4 regions of the Paenibacillus sp. PK1-4R genome follow, and region 2 is predicted to be linked to each of the others. Evidence: predicted binding sites of a transcription regulator. Region 2 holds the regulator's gene; each other region holds the start of a gene.

Region 1 (5,305 bases), 2.1 Mb from region 2:
ACTAAAGTGATCACGTCCAAAGGAGAGTTTGAAACCGATCTGGTTATTCTGTGCATTGGTTTCCGTCCAAATACAGAGCTGCTCAAAGGCCAAGTGGATATGCTGCCAAACGGCGCAATCATCGTGGATAAATATATGCAAACCAGTCAAAAAGACATCTTCGCTGCGGGTGACAGCTGTGCTATTCATTACAACCCAACAGGCAAAGCATCTTACATTCCGCTGGCAACCAACGCCGTACGGATGGGTACACTTGTAGCCCGCAACCTGGTTCGTCCTACGACACCATACATGGGTACACAAGGAACATCCGGTATCAAAATTTATGAGCAAAATATCGCAGGTACAGGAATGACGGAAATGTCTGCTGCTGACGAAGGTTTGATTGTGGAAGCTGTCTTACTGGAAGACAGCTACCGTCCGGAGTTCATGCCAACGGCTGAGAAACTGTTGCTTAAAGTGGTATATGAGCAGGCTACTCGTCGGATCGTTGGAGCACAGGTGATGTCTCAGGTTGATCTGACCCAATCGATTAATACGATCTCGGTCTGCATCCAAAACAACATGACCGTAGATGAGCTGGCCTTCATCGACTTTTTCTTCCAGCCACATTACAACAAACCATGGAACTTCCTGAACACGGCTGGTCTGCAAGCACTGCCACCGGTAGAAGTAAAAGCACCAGCAATGGTGTAAGCAAGCAGAATAGATGGTTGAACAGCGAGCATGATAAACGCCATACAAAGATAAGTCATGCTTGTCCGTAAATATGAGGTGTACAATAACTGCCAGGATTACGAAACAAGGCGGACGATTATAAAGGTAAGAGAAGACTGGCGAGTATATCGTCAGTCTTTTTTTTGGTTTTTTAGCTATAAAAGGCTTTTCTATACTTTTGCTGACTTAACTATTTAAAGACGCTCTTAAAGCATATTTTTGAATAACATTGTGATAATTTGCACAAAGTTTCACGCAGTACCAAGATACAATTGAGATATAGCATTCAACGCATAACAATGAAATTCGGGTAGTTTTCCCAAACGATGAACAATGAAGGAGAGGGTGAATGATATGGCAGCAAAAACACCTCTTGAGGTTGCACAATATACGGCGCAAACAGGTATGAAGAAGGCTCAATATCCGGTGTCTTCTGTACTGGTGCTTAGTTTTCTGGCAGGGGCTTTTATTGCGCTGGGTTTTCTATTGGATATTCGGGTGATTGCTTCTGCGCCAGCTGAGTGGGGGAGTCTGGTCAATCTGATTGGTGCAGCAGTGTTCCCGGTGGGACTAATCTTGGTGCTCATCGGTGGTGGCGAGTTGCTGACAGGTAACATGATGGCAGTTCCACTCGCGACGATTGCTCGAAAGTTATCCGTAGGTAATATGTTGAAAAATCTAACCTTAGTGACGATTGGTAACTTTGTTGGAGCTTTGTTTGTCGCGTACGCGTTTGGACATGTGCTTGGTCTGACCGGAGAGGGTGTATATCTGGCTAAAGTGGTGGATATGGCTGGGCACAAGCTGCATGACGGCTTCTTGCAAGCTTTCATCTCTGGCATCGGCTGTAACTGGCTGGTCGCGCTGGCCGTGTGGCTATCTTATGCATCGGATACGATGAGTGGCAAGGTACTGGGCATTTGGTTTCCAACGATGGCATTTGTGGCCATTGGATTTCAGCACGTTGTGGCCAATATGTTCCTCATTCCGGCGGCAATCTTCGAAGGACATTATTCGTGGGGTCAATATGTGATGAATTTCATTCCGGTATGGCTCGGGAATCTGACTGGAGGTGCTCTGTTTGTAGCTGCAGCCTATTGGGTGGTGTACCTGCGCCAAGCTGAGCCGAAAGTGAAACCGGAGGTAGCAACGTCGATCGAAGCTGTGGAGACGGAAGGCAGAGCGATGTGGAGCAAGCAGGCGTAGCGGGGCATATATACACGTATGTATACATGGGTAATGGAACATTCATGTAGAAGTAAAGACGATTCTGGTCTTGTTCGATTCATGGCGAATATGCTGTGATGGAGCAAGGCGGGATCGTTTTTTTGGTATGGGGTCCTTGTGGATTTTAACGCAAAATAAATTCGCCATGACAAGGTTCGGGGGAACGAAACCTGTTCATGGCGAATTTCGGGAGTGGTCCATGATATGGCATGAGGAGGAAGTGGGGAAACACTAGCCTAATGCCTTATTTTTAATTTACCCCTGAATTCTGAAGTTGAATCAAACTCAAAAACATTTTTTGAAAATAATTTAAAGCCGCTATAGTGGCGAATATGAAGCAAAAACATACTGTTCTCTTTACGCGCTAACCTCGAAGAAGATATGATATAGGGATAGCTTTTAAAGAGGGGAGCCTTACGATGATCGATCAGGAGAATGGTGTATTTGCGGCGGTGTGCCCGCTCGACTGTCCGGACACTTGTGGTCTGTTATTACATAAAGAGAACGGCAAAATTGTGAAGGTGGCAGGCAATCCGGATCATCCGATAACCAAGGGTGCCATCTGTAATAAAGTTAGAAATATGACTGAGCGGGTGTATCACCCCGAGCGTCTACAATATCCGATGAAACGTGTAGGAGCCAAAGGTGAAGGCAAGTTCGAACGAATCAGTTGGGATGAAGCGATTCACGAGATTACGACCAAATTCACTGCATTGTCCGAAACCTACGGCCCGGAGAGCATCCTGCCTTACAGCTTTTACGGTAACATGGGCATTCTTGGTGTAGACGGCATGGATCGACGTTTCTTCAATGCGCTAGGTGCGAGTGTGCTGGAGCAGACAATCTGTAATGCCGCTGGAAATACTGGCTGGAAATATACGATGGGCGCCAACCGGGGTACGGTGCCGGAAGATACGGAGCATGCGGATCTCATCCTGGTATGGGGCGGTAATATCGTCAGTACGAATATGCATCAGGTCGTTTTAGCGGAGAAAGCCCGTAAGAAAGGCGCCAAGATCGTCGTAATCGACGTTCATCGCAATCGTACCGCCCAATGGGGCGACTGGTTTATCCCGCTGTATCCGGGCACGGACAGTGCACTGGCGCTGGGATTGATGCATGTGCTGTTCGAACGGGGACTGACGGATGAAGCGTTTATGCAAAAGTATACGATAGGTCATGAGGCACTACGTGATCATGTCCGCAGTTACACCCCTGAACGTGTTGCACGCATTACGGGCGTGCCGGAGGAAACCATTGTGGAGCTGGCTGAACTATACGGCAACGCACAGGCAGCCCATATTCACATCGGCAATGGCCTCCAGCACCATGATAATGGGGGAATGAACGTGCGTAGCGTTGCTTGTCTGCCTGCCATTACAGGGCAATGGCTGAAGCAAGGCGGCGGTGCTGTTCGCACGAACAGCTACGCGAGCACGAATAGCGACGCGCTGGAACGTCCGGAGCTGCGGCAGAATCCGGAGCCGCGAGTAGTGAACATGAATCGGATTGGTGAAGCGTTACTGGAAGCAGAGCAGCCAATCCGGGCGATGATGGTCTACTGCAGCAATCCACTGGTGGTGGCACCGGATACTGAGCGGGTGGAGCGAGGTTTTGCACGGGAAGATCTGTTCACGGTTGTGCATGATCTGTTCATGACGGATACGGCGAAATATGCAGATATCGTATTACCAGCCACATCTTCATTTGAAGCGACGGACCTGTACACCTCTTATTGGCATCAGTACGTTCATCTGCAAGAGCCGGTAATTGCACCGATTGGGGAGAGCAAGAGCAATGTGGAACTGTTCTCACTGCTTGGGCAGGCTATGGGGTACGATCCTGCAATCTTCGGAGAAACGCCGGAACAGATGATTGAGGACGCACTTCAGGGCACAGGCAACCCCTACATGAATGGAATCACGTTGGAGGGACTGAAGGAACACCGATTCGTGAAACTGGATATGTCGCCACATGCTGCGTTTCTGGATCAGCTACCCACACCTTCAGGCAAAATTGAATTATATTCGGAGATGATGGAACAGCGAGGTCTTCCGCCGCTCCCTACCTATAGCGCTCTGGTTGAAGGATATGATGGGGAGAATCCGGCTGGACCTGCCGATACGTATCCATTGATGTTCCTATCGCCGCCAAACCATAATTTCCTGAACTCCACCTTTGGTAATTCAGCCAAACATCAACGTTTGGAAAAGATGCCTCTATTGCAAATGCACCCCGAGGACGCTGCCCGCAGAAACGTGGAGGATGGAGATGCAGTGGTCGTATGGAATGATCGTGGGCGCATCGAACTTACCGCCAAGGTGAGTGAAGCTATGCTGCCGGGAACCGTCATCAACCAAGGTTTATGGTGGGATGGTGATGGCAAGAAGCAGCGAGCCAATTCGCTCACGTCCAACAGATTGTCTGACATGGGTAACGGGGCGACCTTCTTCTCGGCCACTGTCGAAGTGAAGCGTCAATGAGTGTGCTTGCAGCATGATTTTTTTGAGGTAAGATGAACAAAGGATAAAACTTGAGCAGGATCTAAAGAGCAATACATGTGACACTTCATAAAACCTTCGCTCTGGCTGGTTATGGTTATGCCGTCAGGGCAAAGGTCTATTTTTTATGGTTATTTGTTTGTGCAGAGGTACTAAGGAGAATGAATTAACGATGATGAGATGGCTGGATAACTATCCAAAAGAAGTGAGAATATTTTTATTAGCAAGTCTGGTTAACGCAACAGGCAGTGCCTTGATGTGGCCGCTGACCACCATGTATGTGTTTGATGAGCTTGGACGGACGATGGCCAACGCGGGTTTTGTAATCCTCATTCAGTCCCTGGGTGGCATCTTCGGACAGTTGCTCGGAGGTTCGTTGTATCACCGGGTGGGCGTGAAGAAGCTGATTATTGGCTCACTGGCGCTTAATGCGTTAGGTTTGTTTGCGCTGCCCTGGATTAGTGCGTATTGGGTCGTATTTATATGTGCGATGGGCTGGATTGGTCTGTTTAGTTCATTGTCGCTGCCAGCGATTCAGGCCTTTATTGGCTTCCGATTTGCGGAGCGACGCGGTGAATTATTCAATATTATCTATGTGGCGAACAATATCGGGGTGGCGATTGGTACGGCGCTGAGTGGTTTTCTGGCTGACTTTTCCTATCACCTCAGCTTTGTACTGAACGGAGTGACCTCAGCAGGGTTCGCGATGTTCTTCTGGTATTATCTGTCGCGGGTCGAACCGGATCAGGGGGAAGTACATCTGACCAAACGCAAAACCGTCCCCGATGGGCCGGGCGTCTGGGCATTGCTGGGTAATACCCGATTATATCTGTTTATGAGCTTGGGCGTGCTCTTCCTGT
Region 2 (5,305 bases):
CCCTGACCCGCCTGTTTAAAGACAGTCGTAATGGTCAGCTGCCTATGCTTCGTTCGCAGTTATCCGGGCATGAAAATTCAGTGCAATGGGGCTCCATGGTGGATCAGATGTTCCCGCTCGCTCTTGAGGTCAAGGAACTGTGGGATCGTATGAGCGATGCCTTGTTCGGTTTGTTGCCTGAACGAAGTGATGCTTCACCGGGAGAGACGGGGCAATTTTCACTGCGTCTGAAAGCTTCTCAGAAACCTGCAAAATGGCAGGAGTTGCAGGATCTGGAGAACCAGATCTATGTGACTCTGGGCGATTTGGTTCGCAAAGGGGACAAATTGCTGCTTGAGGTGAAAGAGGATCAGGATGATTATCAATCAGATAGTCTGATCACGGACATTACAGGATTGCTGAAAGATCTGACCACATTGAAGGAGAATCTACGTTTCTTCATGCGTATGGATGATGCCAAAACGGTGTACTGGATGGAAGCCAGCGGTCAGTTCCGAAGTAAATCTCTTCAGCTGTATGCTGTACCTGTAGATGTCAGTGCACAACTTAAGGATTTATTTTTTGATAAAAAGAAAAGTGTTGTACTTACATCGGCTACGCTTTCGGTAGATAAGTCATTCCAGTTCATGATTGAACAACTTGGCTTGCAGGAAGCTTCCGAGAATAATCGGTTGTTAACTTCGATGCTGCCATCACCTTTCAACTATCGCGATCAGGCACTTCTGGTGATTCCGCGTGATTTCCCGAGTGTGAAGGGCAGTGTGGGTGATGCGCACTTTGTTAATATGCTGGTGCGATCACTCGCAGAGACGGCAATTGCCACGCGTGGACGCATGATGGTTCTGTTTACTTCATACAAGATGTTGCGACAGGTCTATGATCCGCTGAAGGAGGCACTGTCTGGTAACGATATCTCGTTGCTTGGGCAAGGCGTTGACAGTGGAAGCCGCTCCAAGCTGACTCGCAGGTTCCAAGATGCCAAAGCTACGGTACTTCTGGGTACAAGCAGCTTCTGGGAGGGTGTAGATATCCCGGGTGAGGCGCTAACCTGTCTCGCTATTGTGCGACTGCCTTTCCAGCCACCGAATCATCCGTTGGTGGAAGCCAAGAGTGAGCTGCTTCAGGAACAGAAGAAAAATCCGTTCATGAAACTGTCCGTGCCGCAAGCGGTCATTCGTTTCAAGCAGGGATTTGGCCGGTTGGTGCGTACAGCGAAGGACAGAGGAATTGTCATTGTTTATGATACACGGGTGATTGAAGCGTACTATGGTAAATTCTTTTTATATTCTTTACCTGGTCCCAAAATGGAACACATGCTCACGGAGCAGATGGTTCCACGAATTACCGAGTGGTTGGAAAAACCTGCTAATGAACAAAAATAATGGTTGTTTTGTTCGTTATATCATTGCATGACACTATCGTTTGGCGTTAAACTTTATTAGATATTTCCGTATCCGATTAAAGCAGCTGCACGTAAGAACTTATAACCTAAATTACAAGGAGCATTCTGTATAAAATGTCACGTTTATCTTTGAGTTTATACAGGATGCTCATCTTTTCATCTATTATTTTATCGTGGCCTTGGTAAGGGGGAGCAAGAATGAAATCGGATAAAATTTCGGAAGCGGTGGTACGCCGTCTGCCTGTATACTTGCGTTATTTGAACGAGTTGCATCAGCGTGAGGTGGCTACTGTTTCTTCTCAAGAGCTTGGACAGAGGCTGGATCTGAATCCGGCCCAAATTCGTAAAGACCTGGCTTACTTCGGTGATTTTGGTCGTAAAGGAATCGGGTATGATGTATCTTATTTGATTGAGAAAATTCGTCACATTCTCAAAATCGATCAGCAAATTAATGTAGCTCTGGTAGGCGCGGGTAATCTCGGTCAAGCCTTGTCCAACTACAACGCATATCTGAAAGACAACATGAAGATTGTTGCTGTATTTGATGCATATGGACCGAAGATTGGTAGCCAAATCAACAGTTTGACGGTAAAACCAATGAATGAATTGACGGAAGCGGTTAAAACGGAAAACATCCGCATCGGTATTATCACGGTTCCGGATACGGAAGCCCAAAATGTTGCGGATCAGCTTATTGAATCAGGAATTGAAGCGATCCTTAATTTTGCACCAACAATTCTAAAAACACCGCCGCATATCCGCATTCACCATGCTGACTTTACAACGGATCTGCTTAGTTTGGCCTATTACTTGGAGACTGGAAAGGACGACGAGGAAGATGACAACAAATAGATGGGTAATTCACAACGGCAAATTTGCCGTTAATGAAGGCGGCACAACATGGAACGTGGTTCAAGGATATATGGTTGTCGAGGATGACAAGATTGTGCATATTGGTGAGACATTGCCGGATGGAGACAAAAATTGTACCAAAGTGGATGGAAAAGGACTGTTCTTCCTGCCGGGTCTGATCAATACGCATGGTCATGCAGCAATGTCGTTGCTCAGAGGGCACGGAGACGATCTTGCGTTGCAAGTATGGTTGCAGGAAAAGATGTGGCCGATGGAAGCGAAAATGACTTCAGAAGATGTATATTGGGGAACTTCCCTGTCGGTGCTTGAAATGTTGAAAGGCGGAACTACAGCTTTCCTGGACATGTACGATCACATGGATCAAGTTGCCAAAGTTGTGGAGCAATCAGGCGTTAGAGCAGCACTGGCACGTGGTGTAATCGGGCTGTGCTCGGAAGAAGAGCAACTGCGGAAGCTGGAGGAGTCGGCAGCGTTTGCACGTGAGTGGAATGGACAGGCAGATGGTCGCATTACAACCGTAATCTCGCCACATGCACCATATACATGCCCTCCTGACTACATAGAGAAGCTTGTGCAGGTTGCGAACGACCTGAACCTTCCTCTCCATACACATATGTCTGAAACGCTTCGTGAAGTGGAGCAGAACGTGGCTGATTATGGACTGCGTCCTGTGGCACATCTGGAGAAACTGGGCTTTTTCTCCCGTCCATCCCTGGTTGCACATGCGGTGCATCTGAATGACGAAGAGATTGAAATTTTGGCCCGTCATGATGTGGCTGTATCCCATAACCCGGGAAGTAACCTGAAACTCGCTTCCGGTGTTGCGCGGGTTCCTGCGTTACTGAAAGCAGGAGTTACCGTGTCACTCGGAACAGACGGACCGGCAAGCAACAACAACCTGGATATGTTCGAGGAAATGAGACTGGCTGCATTGATCCACAAAGGTGTATCTGGTGACCCGACGGCAGTGCCAGCAGGCGAAACGTTACTCCTCGGAACGTCATACGGTGCCAAATCCATCTTCTTGAACAATACCGGAGCACTCCAGGTTGGCATGAAGGCTGATTTTATCGCTTTGGACATTGAACAGGCACATTTCTATCCACATACAGACCTGATCTCGCATACCATCTACTCGGCTTCTGCCAAAGATGTAGAGCACGTATGGGTGGATGGGAAACAAGTGGTGAAACACGGCGAATGTCTGACGCTGGATGAAGAGCGCATTTTGCGTGAGTCTCAATTGGCATTTGATGGTCTGCTTGCTCGTTAATTGCAGGACAGAGCATCATAGGGAAAGGAAGTTCGGCTTTTGAAGAAAAAAAAGAAGTGGATATGGATTTCGCTGCTTGCACTGGTTCTGATTCTGTTTGGACTTCAGCGTTATTACGTCTATGTCACACAGGACCAACGTAAGGAAGAAGCGCTCGCCATACAAGCAGCACAGAAGCAACTGGGCATTACATCCTATGATGAATTGCGCAAGTACATCTGGGGAGACAAAGAAGGCTCTGACAACATCTACTGGACACTGATCGGTAAAAATAAGGATAACCAGGATGTTATGGTCTGGGTTAAATTCGATGCAAACAATCAACCGGCTAAGGGTGCAAACGCTGTACACAGTGAGCTGCTGCAGAATGGCATGTCCGAAGCGCAGATCCGCAATCGCTTCAGTTCTGAAGTTCCTGCCGGCGAGATTAAGCGAATCATGCCCGGAGTTGTGAATGGAATATATGTGTGGCAAGTGTATTATAAAGACGGTACGCATAACCACTATCGCTTTTATCGTTTTAGCAACGGAGAACAGGTGGACCTGGTCTACACACTCCCGAACAGCTAGAACAAATAGAGTGACATAACTAGAGAATTAGAGAAATGAAAGAACCGGCAGACGGATATCCGACTGAACCGGTTCTTTGTGTTGTCTGTAAACATTTTTGATTTAAATAGTTAAAATTAATAATTTATTCATATTTTCGCCTTCGAAAATGTATATACGATGTGATATACTCAGATATGTACTCAAAGTTACATTCAAAAACAAATAATCCTGTCGAAATTCTCGCAGGAGTCAATGTGCACATATTCGTATATACCAATAAGCCAGTAGGTTAGGCCAAAATCTGGGAGGGGTAATTCACTTGAAGCTAAAAGTATTGCCTATTGCTTTAACTGCCGTCATTTCAGCCGTTGTGTTGTTTGGAGGTTGGTTTGTATATCGTCAGGTGGCCGTGCAGAATCCGATTGAAAAGATGGTTACCCAGTACGATGGAGTCAATGACGTTCAATTAACTATTAACCGCAATGACGTACAATTGAAACTGGATCTGCAACCTGATGTTGATTTGGGCAGACTGGTACAATATATTCACAAAGAAGGACAGACGTTAATTGGAACACGTTCACTAAAGTTGGATGTTGTGGATCATTCCAGTGAAGCACTGGAAAGTTGGTGGGGGGATGCGATGTTTACCGTAGCTCAGGCGATGGAGAACAAGCAATACACCGAGATTACACCAACGTTGTCAAAGATGGCGACGAATGGAATTAAGGTAAATACAGCGATGGATGACAACAACGTATATGTCAGTCTCAGAGACGGAGATGCCAGCAAGTTTATTATTCTGCCGCGTGTGCCCGGTCAGATAGGAGTGTGGCCTAATGCCTAAGTGGACAAAAGAAGTTGCCATCGGATTTTTTCCCGTATTGATTATTTTTCTTGCTTTTACTGGTGTTAATATTGTTCCGATTCTGATTGCAGCGGTGTTTGTCGGAGCTTTGCTGTTCATGATGCAAATGCGTGGCGGAATTACAGTAGGCGCTGCACAGGAACGTAAACGGAAGAAAAAAGGACCTTCCAAGCTTACTTTTGAAGAAATTGGCGGACAGGACAGTGCCAAGCAGGAATTGCGTGAAGCGCTTGACTTTCTCATCAAACATGAAGAAATTCGGAAGTTCGGGATTCGTCCGTTAAAAGGGATCTTGCTGACGGGCCCTCCAGGGACAGGGAAAACGTTGATGGCCAAG
Region 3 (5,305 bases), 2.2 Mb from region 2:
CCGTTTCTCCGCCAAGTTCGTCCAGGATACGCAGGGCGTTTCCGTAATCATCGTTCATACGCAGTAGTTCCGCTCGTACAAGTTGATCTTCTCCTGCCTCAAGCCAGCGACATAACTGTTCATAATGATGCCGTTCTTGTTCATCTGCTGCACTAATTCCGTACACCCGCAGGGCGTCCTCCAACTGTCCGGCCCGGGCATGAATGGCAGACAGGAATCGATAATGGGAAACCACACAATCACTGCGACCGTTCATGACCGCGTGGGTGAAGGCCTCTTGCAGCGAATGGACGGCCCGCCGATCTTCAAGCAAGTACTCATAGGCTGCCAGCAAAAAGGATATCGTCTCATGTGGGCCTGCTTTGGCTCGGAGCTGTCGGTAGAAGTCGGCACGTACACTGCATTGAAGCAGGCTGACGCTATCCGAAGTGCCTGACAAGACCTGCCGCAGCGCATGCAGGAAGAACAGTTCGTAGTCCCGGAGAGGGACTTCGAGATCATCCTTTTGCATCGTACCCGCAGGTGCAGGGTCTTCGCCGCCCAGCCAGATAACACGTACGCCTTGGAATAACAGCTTCATATAACGTGTCTCGGAGGATGTGCCTACCAGATCGGCGATGCCGACCAGTTTGGAAATACTGCTCTCCCATAGGGGAGAAGATGATTCTTCCCCAGCAGGCTCAGGGAGCAGGGCGATACATAGCTCCGGCTCCAGCGAGGCTGTAGCCATTAGCCAGTAGGGATGGGCGACTACGGCTACGGTGCGAGGTTCCAGCAATAGCTGCTCGGCTTCAGGGAGGGAGATGACGGTAATGACCGGAGGTACATCTTCTGTTTGCGTCAGGCTGCTGACATAGTAGACCTCTCCCTCGATCGACAGCAGTGCAGCAATATCGGGATAGGGAAAGGATGACCAGCCACCTTTGCGAGGGAAGAGAACATATCGGACAGGGGGCTGTGTTGTGCTGGCCTTATCCAGGCTGGCTTCGGTGTCTTCACCTGGCAGTGGTGCAGGTTTTTCCATGAAAAGTTCACCTCACCTTGACTGTAATATGGAGCGTCATTCGCTCTGCATGTACTGCATGCTTTCACTTCATATGTAAAGCCCTCACGGTACTTCGCATGATATGCCTGAGACTAACATATGGGCATTCCGTCCCAAACATGAGTATCTTCCATGAATAGATGAAGTTGGCAAGCTATGATAATAGGCTGAATTTTATCTTTTGTGTGACCAGGATCACTTTTTTTTGCTCTAGAGACGAAGATTGTGATAATTCTCACATGTATAAAATAGGTAATCTGGCACAATACGTTCATCAACGTATTTGGCGGACAGACAGCGAAGGTGCAGCTTCAATGCCAGATACGCATACTGCGAAGTGAACAGAAAGAAGGGGTAACGGTATGGATCCGATTATGTTATCGCGTATCCAATATGCACTTACAACGATTTTCCATTTCTTTTTTGTCCCGCTATCCATCGGTCTTGTACTGTTGGTTGCAATCATGGAGACGTTGTACGTTGTTAAGGGTAAGGAGATCTACAAAACGATGGCCAAGTTCTGGGGCAAGCTGTTCCTGATTAACTTTGCCGTCGGGGTTGTCACAGGTATTCTGCAAGAATTCCAGTTTGGCATGAACTGGTCCGAGTACTCTCGGTTTGTGGGAGACGTGTTTGGTGCGCCACTGGCTATTGAAGCGCTACTAGCGTTTTTTATGGAGTCTACATTTATTGGGTTGTGGATATTCGGATGGGATCGTTTGTCCAAAAAAGTGCATCTGGCCTGCATCTGGCTGGTGTTTGTCGGCACATTCCTGTCCGCGCTGTGGATTCTGGCAGCCAATTCATTTATGCAACATCCTGTCGGGTTTGAGATTAACAACGGCCGAGCCGAGATGAATGATTTCTTTGCACTCATCACAAATGGTCAGCTTCTCGTCGAGTTCCCACATACAATCTTTGGGGCATTGATGACAGGGGCTTTCGTCGTAACCGGGATTAGTGCCTACAAATTGATGAAAAAGCAAGATGTGGAGATCTTCCGCAAATCGTTTAATATTGCGATCATTATCGCTCTTGTTTCTTCATTCGGCGTCGCATTCTCGGGTCACTTCCAGGCGCAATATCTGGTGGAGACACAGCCGATGAAGATGGCAGCCAGTGAGGGCACATGGACAACGACAGAAGATCCGGCGCCATGGACGGTGGTCGCTTTTATCGATCCGGATAAACAGGAGAGTACGGGTGAGATCAAAATCCCTGGATTGCTCAGTTACCTGTCCTACAGCAAGTTCTCCGGTAGTGTCAAAGGCATGAAGGAGCTTCAAGCGGAGTATGAACAGACGTATGGACCGGGGGACTATATCCCGCCAGTACGGACAACGTTCTGGAGTTTCCGTATCATGATTGCAGCGGGGGGTTTGATGATTGCACTGGCGCTATACGGTACGTTCCTAGCCATGCGTAAGAAGCTGGAGGTCGCTGGGAAGTGGTTTATGCGTCTGATGGTATTTGCCATATCCTTGCCGTTTATCGCCAATACATCAGGTTGGATTATGACCGAGGTTGGAAGACAGCCATGGACGGTATTTGGTTATATGACCACCGAAGCCGGAGTCTCACCGAATGTATCCGCAGGAATGATCCTGTTCTCGACCATTGCGTTCACAGCTGCGTATACGGTTCTCGGTATCGTGATGGTATACCTGTTCGTACGTGAGATCAAGGCAGGGCCGTTTGCGGTCGAGAAGCCAGAAGATCACGATGAATCGGCCGATCCGTTCGGCGTGGATGGAGGTTATTCCGTTGTCACTAAGTGAGTTGTGGTTTTTGCTGATTGCCGTATTGTTTGTTGGTTTTTTCTTTTTGGAAGGATTTGATTTTGGTGTGGGGATGTCTACAGGCATTATTGCCAAAACAGACCGTGAACGCCGGACCCTGATTAACTCGATCGGTCCGTTCTGGGATGGTAATGAAGTATGGCTGATTACGGCGGGGGGCGCGATGTTTGCTGCCTTCCCGCACTGGTATGCGACGTTGTTCAGTGGTTTTTACCTGCCACTTGTGGTGGTGTTACTCGCCTTGATTGGCCGCGGAGTTGCTTTCGAATTCCGCAGTAAAATGAAACAGCAGCGCTGGCGCAAAACGTGGGACATCATCATTGTTGTCTCCAGTGCGCTCTTGCCGTTCCTGTTCGGCGTGGTCTTTGCCACGTTGATGAAAGGTCTGCCCATTGATGGGGAGATGCAGTTGCGTGCAGGATTCCTCGATATTGTTAATCCGTACACCGTGATTGGTGGCTTGAGTGTAACCCTGCTGTGTCTGGTTCATGGATTGCTGTTTGCATCACTACGAACAGTAGGTGATCTCAGAGAGCGTGCCTTGAAGACAGCGCAAAAATTGATGCTGCCGCTGGCTGCACTGCTCGCCGTTTACGCGTTAATGACGTATTTCATGACCGATGTATTCGCCGTACGCGGCTGGGCTCTTTGGATCATGGTTGTACTTGGCGCAGTTTCGCTTGCACTTGCGGCATACTTTGTTCGTCAGAAGCGTGAAGGTTGGGCTTTTGGAATGACTGGGGGAGTTATTGCAATTGCCTTTGCCTCGGTCTTTATCGGACTTTTCCCAAGAGTGATGGTGAGTTCCTTTGGGGCGGCATATGACCTGACTGTATACAACGCCGCATCCGGCGCTTATTCATTGAAAGTAATGACAATTGTAGCTTGCACATTGCTGCCGTTTGTTCTTGGTTATCAGATCTGGAGTTATTATATCTTCCGCAAACGTCTGAACGAGCAGCACCACCTGGAGTACTGATATGGGACGGGGGCTGATGAAGCTGCCGGGCATCCGGCCTGTACTGGCGCTGGCATCAGCGCTGGTACTGTTGCAGGCGATGACGATCATGATGCAAGCCAAATGGCTGGCACAGGCCATCACGGCATTGTTTGAAGGTTCATCCGTAACGGAGCAGTACCCAGTACTGCTGCTGTTCCTGGCTGCTTTTGCCGCCCGCTACGCCTTATCCTTCTGGTTACAACTCGTGACCTCACGATATGCGGAGAGGACAGGGACTGATCTGCGCAGACAGATGGTGGAGCAGTGGTTCAGGCTCGGGCCGCGTTATGCCAAGACGGAAGGCACAGGCCATATGGTTACACTGGCACGTGAGGGAACAGCACAATACAAGACGTATCTCGAACTATTCATTCCTCGTATGCTGGGCATAGGATTCACACCTATCGTCATTTTGCTGTATGTGTTCAAGCTGGATCTGATGTCCGGGGTTATTCTGATGCTGACTCTCCCAATCCTGATCGTGTTCATGATTCTGATTGGCCTCGCTGCGCAGCGGAAGATAGACGGACAATTCCGATCCTACAAAGCACTCGCTAACCATTTTGTCGATACCTTGCGAGGTCTGGAAACACTGAAAACACTGGGACAAAGCAGAACACACGAAGGGTCCATTTTGCGGGTCAGTCAGCGGTATCGGAAGGCAACGATGTCCACCCTGCGCATGGCTTTTCTTTCTTCGTTTGCACTCGACTTCTTCACCATGCTGTCCGTTGCTTCCGTGGCAGTTGGTCTGGGATTACGTCTGACGGAGGGGCATATGCTGCTTGGCCCTGCGCTGACGGTACTCATTCTCGCTCCCGAATATTTCCTGCCTGTACGTATGCTCGGCGCTGATTACCATGCCACATTGGACGGTAAGGAAGCCGGAGCGGCTATCAACCAAGTGATTGAACGGGGGAAAGCTGCTGAACAGAAACAAAAAGAAGCCTATGCAAATGTTGTTGCACATCCGGTTACGGCAGAGGATGAGGCTGGATCTACACCATCATTATATTTGGGTAAAAGGAAAGCCAGCACTTCGACCATACGTGTCGTGTTGAACGATAAAATGGCTGCGGGGCATCTTGCTCCTGATCCTGCTTCTGTTTCTACTATTCCTGAGCTTGTTTCTTCCGCTTCCTCAGTGTTCTCCTGGAATGAGAATAGCAGATTGGCTCTAACGGATGTACAGGTACGGCATGATGATGAAGGTCCTTATTCGCTAAAAGATGTCACATTTCAGATCACGGGTCTTGGCAAAATCGGTATTATTGGCGCCAGCGGAGCAGGTAAATCCACGTTGATTGATGTATTGGCTGGATTTCAGCTTCCTACTTCAGGCCAAGTATTAGCCAACGGACAGCCTGTGACACAGGATATGCTTGAATCCTGGCGAAGACAGACGGCAGCTATCCCGCAGCATCCGTATATTTTCAGTGGAAGCCTGGCCGATAACGTTCG
Region 4 (5,305 bases), 950 kb from region 2:
TCTGCATATCGATGACCCATAGGAACAGCGACTACAATCGGATCGTCATATAATAACTGACATTCGATATCGTCACCTTGAATCGGAGGGGAGGAGAGACAAAAGTCCACCTCGCCTCGATGTAGAAGTCTGGACATGTTTTCTAACGAAACCATTTGCACATGGAACTGAATATCCGGCTTGTTTTTTCGGAATTCCCGCAGTATGCCTGGCAATGTGCTTGCCGTAGTCACCGCCAATTGCAGTGTACCCTGATCCGGGTTGGAGAGGTCAGCGATTTCCCGCTTTCCTTGTTCCAATTCAAATAAGGCTTTTTCAGTTCGTTGAAGAAATGTTCTTCCAAAGTCGTTTAGTCGCAGCTTTCTCCCGATTCGATCAAATAAAGGGACTCCAAGGTCGTCCTCTAATCGTTGTATCGTTTTGCTCAGGGAGGATTGCGTGACATGAAGCTTTCCCGCAGCTTCCGTAACATGTTCGCATCGGGCCACCGTCAGGAAATATTTTAGTTGAAGAAGTTCCATTTGCACCATTCCTTCATTCCTTCTAGTTCATCAAATCATAACATATAATGCGTTGGAATAAATGAATACGTTCAAGTAAGATAACAGCAGAAGAGAGAGAGAGAGGTGCACCAATGAACGTTCGAAATAAAGGATTGATGTTAGCTGTTGGACTTGGAATTATGTTGAATCCGTTGAATTCCTCCATGATTTCGGTGGCAATCTCCAGGCTACAACAAGTGTATCAACTTAATTTTACAGCCGTTTCGTGGATTATTTTATCATTTTACATTGCCAGTGCTGTCGCTCAACCCGTTATGGGCAAGTGTAGTGATTTGTTTGGCCGCAGGAAGATCTTCCTCATGGGTCTTGTTATTGTTTTTGTATCGTCCATGCTAGCTCCGTGGTCTCCCAGTTTTTCGTGGCTCATCGTATTCCGGATCGTTCAATCGATTGGCACAAGCATGATGGTGGCCGTTGGAATGGCGATTGTCAGAATGAACGTGACTGAAAAACAAGCCTCCGCCTTGTCCACCTTGGCTATATTCCTTTCAGGAGCGGCTGCAGTTGGACCTTTTGTTGGTGGAGTATTGATTCATTGGTGGGACTGGCAGAGCATATTCTTCGTTAATATTCCGTTTGTCATGGCAAGCTTTTGGTTCGCCTGGAAAACAATCCCGAAGGACGAGCAATCTCCGTCTATCTCTGGTCACATGTCCATTCGGCAATGGCTTGCGTTAATTGACGCACCAGGTATCCTGATGTTTACGGTAGCTTTGGTGACTCTGCTCATCGGTTTACTTTCAGTAAAATCCACAGGAAATATTTCAACATGGCATCTGCTGACAGGGGGGATCGGGTTAATCGCACTCGTCATGTTCATCCGACATGAATTAAAAGCAGGCACGCCTTTTATCCCTCTGCGCACGTTTGCCACATATCCCGAGATGACTTGGGTGAATGTGCAATACATGCTGGTGAACATCCTGTTTTACGCACTTTTTTTTGGAGTTCCTACGTTTTTGAAGCAGGTACGTCATCTCAACGAAGTTCATACAGGAATGAGCATGCTAGCTTTGGGGTTATGTTCAGTCATTATTGCACCGATCGCAGGACGCTGGATTGACAGATCAGGATCACGGCCAACTCTGATTGTATCCGCTTCTTTAATGACATTTGGCTCTATATTAATCGTTATTATGAATGAAACTTCTCCAATCTTCATTGTCATTGTTGCCTTAGCTTTATTTGGCATAAGTAACGGCCTAAACGCGGTCGGCATGCAAGCTGCTCTGTTCAAAAGCACACCCAAAGAAATGATTGGAGTCGCATCGGGTATTTTTAATACATCACGCTACCTGGGAACCATCTTATCGTCGTTATTAATTGGGATTGTCATGGGAGATACATTTAATGTGACAGGATTTCAGATGCTTGGAATAATCCTTACGATATTAGCTGCATCACTGATCATCATGAGCGTACGTCGTGAGGCAGGTGCGGTGAGTCCGGAGCAAGTAAGCAAGTAAAATAGCGAATCTGCCGTGCGATAGCACGTTTACACCCAATGAATCAATAGCTCCATTGGGTGTATTTTTTGTTTTTCACCAAGTTGTCAGAAAGAGTTGATCCTTTCTTGAACGTTTAGGGTAGAAGACGTGTCTTTGATTGAATTAGGTAAAAATAAAGATATAATAATTTTGATTAATAGGCTTGGTTAGTACTTTAAGTGCATCAATATCAGATTTTAATAGGCATCCAATGCTGGAGCCAACAGGAGTAAACGCAATAAAGGTGTGGCAAGATATCGTCATACCTAACTTTGTGAAATTTTTCGCAACTCTGCATTGAGCTTGGCCGAAGCTGATATTGAATGTTACAAAAATGAACAGAGTTTGAAAGGAGGCAACACAAAGAATGGCTATTGATACGGTGTTATGGAGCAGGCTAGTGACTGGTTTGACGCTGGGATTCCACGTGATTTTTGCAACGCTGGGTGTCGGTGTACCTTTGATGATTGCTATTGCAGAGTTCATCGGCATTCGGAAGAAGGATCACCATTACATACTTATGGCAAAGAGGTGGTCCAGAGGGTTTGTCATATCTGTAGCGGTTGGCGTCGTGACAGGCACAGCGATATCACTGCAGTTGGCCTTGGTATGGCCGAATTTTATGAAGCTGGCCGGGAATGTCATTGCACTGCCACTATTTATGGAAGTGTTCGCATTCTTTTTTGAAGCCATCTTCCTGGGAATTTACTTGTATACGTGGGATCGGTTCAAAAATCCGTATATCCACTGGTTGCTGACTATTCCGATTGTCGCCGGGGCAGGCATGTCTGCTGTTTTTATTACAACAGTGAACGGATTCATGAACCAGCCTGAAGGTTTTGTCATGGAAGCAGGTCAATTCATGGCAGTGAACCCCGTGCAAGCGATGTTGAATAAGGCGACGTTCTCCAAAGTATTCCATGTATTAAGCTCGGCTTATCTGACAGGAGCTGCTCTGTTAGCCGGAATAGCAGCCTTTGCGATGCTGAGAAAAGGAGTGTCGGCCTACCACAAAAAAGGCTTGAATCTCATGATGGCCGTTGTGCTGGTATTCAGTTTATTAAATTCCTTAGCAGGAGATGTATCTGCCAAGTTTTTGGCTGAGCATCAGCCGGAGAAGCTCGCAGCTGCCGAGTGGCATTTCGAGACGGAAAGCGGCGCGGATTTGATTTTTTTGGGATGGCTGAATGCAGAACATGAAATTATAGGCGCTCTTCATTTGCCGAAACTGCTGAGTTTCCTTGCCTTTGGAGACTTTAACGCCGAGGTTACCGGGCTAAACGAATTTCCACCAGATGAACACCCGCCCTTACTTGTGCATTATTTGTTTGATCTAATGGCTGGAATTGGATTTGCTCTACTTGCTATATCAAGTCTGTACTTCCTGTTTGTGTTTTGGAAGAAACGTAATCAGTTTAACAAGTGGATGCTTCGTATGGTTGCACTTAGTGCACCGCTTGCTTTTCTGGCTGTTGAAATGGGCTGGTTCTATGCAGAGATCGGGCGGCAGCCATGGATCATCCGAGGTTATATGCGAGTGGAAGAGGCTGCTACTTCTTCACCGAGTGTAAGAATTTTATTTTTCGTCTTCTTGCTTCTATACATCGTGCTCGGCGTCATCTGTGTTCTCGTATTGAGACGTCTGTTCAATAATAATCCTGCGGAGCTTGAGATGGAGAAATGGTTGGAACAGAAGCATGATCAATCAGCCAAGAAAGGGGATCAGGCCTGATGAGTTATGAATTGATTGGTATATCCGTACTCTGGCTGTTCTTGTACGGCTATCTTATTGTAGCTTCTATTGATTTTGGAGCAGGTTTCTTCGCCTTTTATGCACGCCTGACAAAGCAGGATCACCTGATTAATCGTCTGATCTCCCGTTATCTATCACCTGTCTGGGAGATCACCAATGTATTTTTTGTCTTTTTCTATATTGGCATCGTTGGATTCTTTCCGGATACTGCTTACTATTATGGCTCCGCGCTGCTTGTTCCGGGAAGTATTGCCGTCATTTTACTTGCTATTCGTGGGTCGTTCTATGCTTTCGAGAATTATGGTTCCAAAAATAACGTCGTATATCTGTTTTTATACGGGGCTACCGGGTTGCTTATTCCAGCGTCATTGTCAGTGGCACTGACCCTCTCAGAAGGTGGCTTTATTTTGAAGCAAGGGGATACCGTTTCCCTGGATTACTGGGCGCTGTTTACGAATCCATTATCGTGGAGCATCGTTGGTCTAGCCATCGTGTCCGTATTGTTCATTAGCGGATCATTTCTCACATTTTACGCTTCTCGCGCAGAGGACCATTCGGCATTGAAGCTGATGCGGAACTATGCTTTGTTCTGGAGCACACCGACCATTATTCTCGCGCTGACTGCATTTATATATTTAGGTCAACACAATGAGCGTCATTTTCAAAATATGATGGATTTATGGTGGCTGCTGGCGCTTTCCGTTGCATTTTTCATGATTGCCATGTGGCTGTTATATAACGGACGGCGTTACGGTTTAGCTTTTATATGCATCATGCTGCAATTTTTCACAGCCTTTTTTGCTTACGGGATTGGGCAATATCCTTACATTCTTGATCCACACATCACCATTCAGAGCAGCGCCACACCGCCAGCGATGGGTTTTGCACTAGTCGTTGTGTTTATCGGGGGGCTGTGCCTGTTAATTCCTTCTCTGATTCTGGTCTTCAAACTGTTCCTGTTTGATGCGGATTATGTGAAAGGGAAAAAATAAAGGAGGAGCGTTCAATGAAGAGGAGAGCCAAATCCAATCTGATCTCGCAGCAAATGTCTTTACAACGAAAAAACAGGCTTCTCCTTGCGATCATATCGCTGGCGCTTGGTGTAGCTATAATAAGTCAGGCCACCTTGGTGGCTGAAGCAGTCCAGCGAATCTTTGTAGAGAAAGCTTCCTTTTCATCCGTGGTTCTGTTACTGGGCCTATTGCTGGCTGTCATGGCTGTACGTGCACTATTGTCGTATGGAAACGGGAAAGTGGGCTTGCATATGGCAGCACGCGCCAAGACGAATATGCGAGCATCTGTATTGCAGAAGCTGACCCGCGCTTCCATGCCTTCAACCCTGAGTGGACAGACGGGAGGAAAGGTCAGTGTTGCTTTGGATGCTGTGGATGAAGCCGACAGTTATTTCAGTCAGTACATGCCGCGTATGATGGAAGCCGCGATGATCCCGATTCTGATTCTGGTTGTTACATTTACGCAGCACGCCAACACAGGCTGGATTA

The links. Region 2 encodes Rex, which represses fermentation and respiration genes when NADH is low (regulators of the CRP and FNR family bind a similar motif). Its sites were predicted from a motif close to TTGTGAAATATTTCACAA; they were not measured.
Region 1: QNO02_RS27905 (formate/nitrite transporter family protein) is a predicted target of Rex. The motif match lies at 947-964, and genes of this name have one in related genera.
Region 3: QNO02_RS28510 (cytochrome ubiquinol oxidase subunit I) is a predicted target of Rex. The motif match lies at 1,269-1,286, and genes of this name have one in related genera.
Region 4: QNO02_RS14830 (cytochrome ubiquinol oxidase subunit I) is a predicted target of Rex. The motif match lies at 2,323-2,340, and genes of this name have one in related genera.

What each region holds. Positions count from the first base shown of each region.
Region 1 covers NZ_CP126535.1:6,418,711-6,424,015, reverse strand. The annotation lists gene QNO02_RS27910 (FAD-dependent oxidoreductase) at 1-696, shown strand, start outside; gene QNO02_RS27905 (formate/nitrite transporter family protein) at 1,072-1,923, shown strand; gene QNO02_RS27900 (molybdopterin-containing oxidoreductase family protein) at 2,364-4,427, shown strand; gene QNO02_RS27895 (MFS transporter) at 4,621-5,305, shown strand, end outside.
Region 2 covers NZ_CP126535.1:4,350,867-4,356,171, reverse strand. The annotation lists gene dinG (ATP-dependent DNA helicase DinG) at 1-1,382, shown strand, start outside; gene QNO02_RS18765 (redox-sensing transcriptional repressor Rex) at 1,601-2,254, shown strand; gene QNO02_RS18760 (amidohydrolase) at 2,241-3,548, shown strand; gene QNO02_RS18755 (cell wall elongation regulator TseB-like domain-containing protein) at 3,588-4,118, shown strand; gene QNO02_RS18750 (hypothetical protein) at 4,420-4,947, shown strand; gene QNO02_RS18745 (AAA family ATPase) at 4,940-5,305, shown strand, end outside.
Region 3 covers NZ_CP126535.1:6,562,189-6,567,493, reverse strand. The annotation lists gene QNO02_RS28515 (tetratricopeptide repeat protein) at 1-1,024, opposite strand, end outside; gene QNO02_RS28510 (cytochrome ubiquinol oxidase subunit I) at 1,408-2,823, shown strand; gene cydB (cytochrome d ubiquinol oxidase subunit II) at 2,768-3,823, shown strand; gene cydD (thiol reductant ABC exporter subunit CydD) at 3,825-5,305, shown strand, end outside.
Region 4 covers NZ_CP126535.1:3,400,372-3,405,676, forward strand. The annotation lists gene QNO02_RS14820 (LysR family transcriptional regulator) at 1-521, opposite strand, end outside; gene QNO02_RS14825 (MFS transporter) at 635-2,029, shown strand; gene QNO02_RS14830 (cytochrome ubiquinol oxidase subunit I) at 2,418-3,782, shown strand; gene QNO02_RS14835 (cytochrome d ubiquinol oxidase subunit II) at 3,782-4,795, shown strand; gene cydD (thiol reductant ABC exporter subunit CydD) at 4,810-5,305, shown strand, end outside.